Regions from separate parts of the Micromonospora sp. NPDC047134 genome, predicted to be linked through region 2. Evidence: riboswitches for the same ligand, from Rfam matches in the RefSeq annotation. Region 2 holds a riboswitch; the other holds the start of a gene.
The links. A riboswitch is a leader RNA that binds a small molecule or an ion and turns the genes downstream of it on or off. The one in region 2 is predicted to bind thiamine pyrophosphate.

Region 1: it holds a riboswitch for thiamine pyrophosphate, as region 2 does, so the genes downstream of both, ABZ795_RS21690 (ECF transporter S component) here and thiE (thiamine phosphate synthase) in region 2, are expected to answer to the same signal.

Annotation. Positions count from the first base shown of each region.
Region 1 covers NZ_JBEYUI010000019.1:66,511-69,686, forward strand. The annotation lists gene ABZ795_RS21685 (ABC transporter ATP-binding protein) at 1-1,181, opposite strand, end outside; gene ABZ795_RS21690 (ECF transporter S component) at 1,315-1,905, opposite strand; TPP riboswitch at 1,975-2,080, opposite strand; gene ABZ795_RS21695 (permease) at 2,357-3,176, shown strand, end outside.
Region 2 covers NZ_JBEYUI010000018.1:71,595-74,770, reverse strand. The annotation lists gene thiO (glycine oxidase ThiO) at 1-1,001, opposite strand, end outside; gene thiE (thiamine phosphate synthase) at 1,058-1,684, opposite strand; TPP riboswitch at 1,679-1,788, opposite strand; gene ABZ795_RS21095 (ThuA domain-containing protein) at 2,120-3,176, shown strand, end outside.

The DNA of each region.
Region 1 (3,176 bases), on a different contig from region 2:
TACGGGTTGGCCCCGGCCAGCTTGTCCAACCGCAGCCGGTGCAGCAACTCGTCCACCCGGTCGCGGATCGTCGCCTCGCCGGCACCGGTACGCCGGGGGCCCAGGGCCAGTTCGTCGAAGACCGTACTGGTGACGAACTGGTGCTCCGGATCCTGGAACACCGAGCCGATCCGGCGGGCCAGTGCCGGTGCGCGCCAGCGGTGCGGTGGCCGGTGGGCGTCCGCCCCGGCCAGCTCCGCGCTGGCCGACAGCCGTCCGGTACCCGGCTTGCCCAGTCCGCCGAGCAGCAACGCCAGGGTGGACTTGCCGGCACCGTTGGGACCGAGCACGGCCAGCGCCTCACCTGCGCGTACGGTCAGATCGGTGGAGGCCAGCCGGGGCGGCTGGCCGAGCCCGTCGGCGGTGAGTAACACCTCGCCGGCCGGGGTGGTGGCCTGGCGCGGGGGAAGCTGGCGGCCCGGCACCCAGACCCCCTCGGCGGCCAGGGCGTCCCCGTGGGCGGCGAAGACCTGATCCGGTGGGCCGTCGGCCCGCACCCCGCCGCCGGGTTCGAGTACCACCACCCGGTCCACCAGGGGCAGGGCGTCGGAGATCCGGTGCTCGACCAGGATCAGGGTGGTGTCGCCGCCGACCGCGCGGGCGATCGCGGTGCGGACCAGGTCCGCCCCGGCCGGGTCGAGGTTGGCGGTGGGCTCGTCGAGCAGCAGCAGGTCGGGGCGGAGTGCTAGGGCCCCGGCCAGGGCCAGCCGCTGCTGTTCGCCGCCGGAGAGTGCCGCGGTGGGGCGGTCCCGGTGGTACGGGAACCCGACCCGGTGCAGCGCCTCGTCCACCCGGGGCCAGATCTGGGCCGCCGGTACCCCCCGGTTCTCCAGCCCGAACGCCACATCGTCGCCGCTGCGGGCCATGACGAGTTGGGACTGCGGATCCTGGAAGACGATGCCGACCCGTTCCCGGGTCTCGGTCGGGGGGCGACCGTCGATCTCGATGGTGCCCTCCTGCTCACCGGAGTCCTCCGGCAGCAGCCCCGCCAGCGCCGCCAGCAGAGTGCTCTTGCCCGCCCCGGAGGGCCCGAGCAGCAACACCCGCTCGCCCCGCCGCACCCGCAGGTCCACCCCCCGCAGGGCCCAGGCCCGCCGCCCCGCATGCCGCCACCCAAACCCCCGCACCCAAACCCCACCCACCCCCACCACTCCTCTCCTCCCCTCACTGCTTCCCAACCCCCACCCCCGATCGTTGCGGTGATCAAGAAGTTTGCGTCTGGAATCGCGGCTCGCCAGACGCAAACCTCTTGATCAACAGGAGTGAAGGGTGGTGTTAGACGAGGGGGCGGTTGCGGCCGGCGGGGAAGCGGTCCAGGACGCCGGTGCCGGCGAGCGCCTTGGTGAGGGCGTAGCCGCCGGCGCCGGCTACCACGGTGGCGCTGACCACGGTGAGCAGCGCGTACGGGATCCGGTAGCTGCCCAGCTCGTACGCGGTGTTCCAGACGAAGAAGTCGAACAGGGCGGCACCCAGACCGGTCAGCGCGCCGGCCAGCAGTGCGGTCGGCAGCCGGAAGGAGCGGTACCGGAAGGCGGCGAAGGCCAGTTCCGCACCGAGACCCTGGATCAGACCCTGGACGATGGTGACACCGCCCCACTCCGAGCCCAGCAGTGCGGAGACCGTAGCCGCGACCGCCTCGCAGAACAGCGCGGCACCCGGCTTACGGATCACCAGCCCGCCGAGCACCGCCGGGACCAGCCAGACCCCGTACATGATGGCCTGGCTGGCCGGGAAGAAGGCGAAGGCGGGGTCCGCGACCCGCCAGACCGCGCCCCAGGCCCAGAAGATCACGCCGAAGGCGACCGCGATCACTGCGGCCACGACGATGTCGATGGTGCGCCACCGGTTGGTGGTCGGTTGGCTCATGATTGCTCCCAGTCCAGTGTCGAACCAGGTAAGACGCACGCCGCGCCCGACGGCACCGGGCCGTGGCGGGCAGGAGGTGGACCGAACTCCCTGCGCTGGCATTACCCAGATCAGGTACGGAGGGTCTGCGGGCGAACCCGCACTCTCAGCGCTGTGCGCTCCCCTGTCGGAGGTGAAGTTGTCTCGCCGACGCTAACACCTTTAAAGATCAACAGGCAACGTGATCTAGCAGGTCGGGCCGGGTGCGGCCCGGTCGAGGTCGCCAAGGGGGTACGCCCACCCGGCGGATCCCCCCGTTTGGCCGACATCCATCGACCTCACCGTCCCCGGCCGGTACTCTCAGCCCGCCGAACCATCGGGGTGAAGAGACGGCAGGGTGAGCACAGACACGAATCAAGCCGTACCGGTCGACGAACCGCAGAACGGTCCGACCGGCACCGCCACCGACCCCGTGCCTCAGCCGGGCAGTGGGGTGCTGCGGCGATGGGTCGGTGACCGGGTCGGCTCCGTGGAGGTGCTGGCCGGGCTGCTGATCCTGCTGGTCATCTTCCGTGATCCGCTGGCCGGGGCGTTGGACGATCCGCGCCTGCAGACCTGGACCACCGTGTTCGTCTCGATCATGGTGCAGGCGGTGCCCTTTCTGGTCTTCGGAGTGCTGCTCTCGGCCGTGATCGCGGTCTTCGTACCCCGGTCGTTCTGGGCCCGGGCGCTGCCCCGACACCCGGCCCTGGCGGTACCGGCGGCCAGCGCGGCCGGGGTGGTGCTGCCCGGCTGCGAGTGCGGCTCCGTACCGATCGCCGGTTCCCTGATCCGCCGGGGGGTCACCCCGGCCGCCGCCCTGGCCTTCCTGCTGGCCGCACCGGCGGTCAACCCGATCGTGCTGACCGCCACCGCGGTCGCCTTCCCGAACAACCTCGAGATGGTCCTCGCCCGAGGCCTGGCCAGCCTCGTGGTGGCCATGGTGATGGGCTGGCTGTGGCTGCGACTGGGTCGCACCGAGTGGATCAGGATGCCGCGCCGACCGGAGCTGGAGGACCCCCGCCGGGGTCGGGCCTTCTGGGCCGCCGTCCGGCACGACGTCACCCAGGCCGGTGGCTTCCTGGTGCTCGGTGCGATGGCCGCCGCCAGCATCAACGTCCTGGTGCCGGAACGATGGTTGCAGACCCTCGCCGACAACCCCTGGCTGTCCGTCCTGGTGCTGGCGATTCTCGCCGTACTGTTGTCGCTCTGCTCCGAGGCGGACGCCTTCGTGGCGGCCTCGCTGTCCCAGT
Region 2 (3,176 bases):
CCGGTGATCAGGCCGGTGATCAGGTCCGCGGTGACCGGGGTCAGCACGATTCCGTGCCGGTGGTGACCGGTGGCCGCCAGCACCTGCGGGCGGTCGGGCAGCGGCCCCAGGATCGGGGCGTTGTCCGGGGTGCCGGGGCGCAGCCCGGCGATCGTCTCCACCAGGTCGTACTCGGCCAGTTCGGGCAGCAGGTCGATTGCGGCCCGCAGCAGCCGCAGCACCGCACCGGCGGAGACCGCCAGGTCGGAGCGTTCCTCGACGGTGGCACCGACCACGACCTCACCGCACTCGCGCGGGACCAGGTAGACGTGCTCGCCGTCGGCGTACCCCCGGATGACGTGCCGGAAGCCCGGCGGGCCGCCGTCCGGGGTACGCAGCCGCAGCACCTGGCCCTTCACCGGGCGGACCGGCAGCCCGGTCAGGGCGGTGGCGCCGCAGCCGGCGGCGACCACGGTCACCTCGGCGGACACCTCGGACAGTCGCCCCACCGGCTCGGTGACCAGCACCGCGCCGGCCCGCTCGGCGGCCAGCCGCAGCGCCGGTACCAGCCGACGCGGATCGACCTGGTGATCGGTGGCGGCGAGGGCACCCCCGCGAACCCGGGGGGCCAGCGCCGGTTCATGCTCGCGCAACTGGGAGGGCAGCAGCGGGGTCACCGGCAGACCCAGACCCTGCTGGTACGCCCACAGCCGCCGCGCCTCGGCCAGGTCGTCGGCGGTCAGCCCGACCATCAGGGTGCCCTCAGTCCGGTACCCGATGTCCAGGCCGCTGGCCTCGGTCAGCTCGGCGGCGAAGGCCGGCCAGCGTCGAGCGGACTCGGTGAGCAGCCCGGTCAGTTCGTGTTCACCGAAGTACGCCTCCGCCACCGGCGCCAGCATCCCGGCGGCCACCTGGGAGGCTCCCGACCCCGGAGCCGGATCGTGCACCACTACCCGCAGTCCCCGGGCCGCGCACCGCCAGGCGATCGCCAACCCGATCGGCCCCGCCCCCACCACCGCCACCTGCGGTGCAAGGAAGGGCCCCCGCTTAACGTCTCCGGTATAGGAAGGGCCCCTGCTTAACACGTCAGCGCCCTGACCAGCTCGGCTGCGGCGTGGGCGGGATCGGCGGCTGCGGAGAGCGCGCCGACCACCGCCACCCCGTACACGCCGGCGGCCCGTAACCCGGGTACGTCCGCCGCCGTCACTCCCCCGATGGCGATCACCGGCACGGCGACCGCCTCGACCACCGCCCGGACGCCGGCCACCCCGATCGCCGGTGGCAGGCCGTCCTTCGTGGTGGTGGCGTGGCAGGGGCCCACGCCCAGATAGCTGGCTCCGGCGGCGACCGCCTCGGCGGCCGAAACCGGCTCCCGGGCGGTGGCGCCCAGCACCGCCTGCGGGCCGAGCACCTGCCGGGCCGCCGCCACCGGCAGGTCCTCCGCGCCGACATGACCGCCGGCGGCCCCCGCCGCCAACGCCACATGCAGGCGGTCGTTGACCAGGCAGGTGACGCCGTACGGCCGGCAGCGGGCGAGCACCCGGCAGGTCAGCTCGTACGCCTCCCGGTCGGTGACGGCGTCCTCGGCCCGGACCTGGACCACCAGCTCGGGGTGGGCCACCGGCAGGACGGCCGCGAGCACGGCCAGCGCATCCCGCCCCGGTCGAGTGTCGGTGATCAGATGCAGTCGTCCGAGGGACGGCACGGCAACACTCCTCCCTGCGCCGGCATTACCCGGATCAGGTTCGACGGTCGGGGGCTGGCAGCCCCCCTCTCAGCCCGGTACACCGGGCTCCCGTGGGTTCGTTGGGTGTCACCGTACGTCGTTTCGGCTGCGCCGCCAACCCCCGGACCCGCCCCGGCCAACCCCGGGAGCTGGCCGGACTCCACCGTTTCACTCTCATCCGGCGACCAGAAGGGACCCGGTTACGCAGTGACTCATGCCAATTGGATGACGCCTCGTTACCAAGCTGTTACATCAATGAGTCTTGCCCGAAACCGATCGATCAAAGGAAATTTGATTGATCGGCTCAGTTCCTCGGCAGCCAGACCCTCACCGTCAGGTACGAGCACTCGGACCGACCCGGAGTAGCCACCGACGTCCGCTCCGACCCGTCCTACACGGAAAGAGGAGATCTTCGTGCCCCGACTCAGCCGCGGGCGAGCAACGCTCGACCCGTTAGCCGTGGCGCTACTCGCCCTGGCACTCGTTCTGACCGCCGCGCCGTTCCCGATCGCCCGCCCCACAGCCGCCCAGGCCGCCGGCCGTACCACCACCCAGGCCGCCGCCCCCACCACCGCTCAGGCCGCGGCGGCGGAGCCGTTCTCCGTCCTGGTGTTCTCCAAGACCGCCGGGTTCCGCCACGACTCGATTCCCGCCGGCATCCGGGCCATCCAACAGCTCGGCACCGCGAACAACTTCACCGTCGTCACCACTGAGGACGGTGCGGCCTTCACCGACACCAACCTGGCCAGGTTCAAGGCGGTCATCTGGTTGTCGACCACCGGCGACGTGCTCAACGCCACTCAGCAGTCGGCCTTCGAGCGCTACATCCGGGCCGGTGGCGGATACGTCGGGGTGCACGCCGCCTCCGACACCGAGTACGACTGGGCCTGGTACGGCCAACTGGTCGGGGCCTACTTCAACAGCCACCCGGCCAACCAGACCGCCACCGTGAAGGTCGAGGACACCACCCACGAGTCGACCCGGCACCTGCCGGACCGGTGGTCCCGCTTCGACGAGTGGTACAACTTCCGCACCAACCCCCGCGCCCGTCAGGTGCAGGTGCTGGCCTCGCTGGACGAGCGCAGCTACAGCCCCGGCAGCGGGGCGATGGGGCACGACCACCCGATCGCCTGGTGCCAGAACTACGACGGTGGCCGGTCCTGGTACACCGGTGGCGGGCACACCCAGGAGTCCTTCGCCAACGCCGAGTTCCTCCAGCACCTGCTCGGCGGCATCCAGACCGCGGCCGGGGTGGTGCACGCCGACTGCGGCGCCGGTCGGGCCGCCAACTTCGAGAAGGTGACGCTGGACAGCAACACCAGCAACCCGATGGAGCTGGACATCGCCGAGGACGGGCGGGTCTTCTACATCGAGCGCGACGGCCGGGTCCAGATCATCAAGCCGGACACCGGGCAGACCGTCACCGCCCTGCGGCTGAGTGTCTTCGCCGGCAACGAGGACGGCCTGCTGG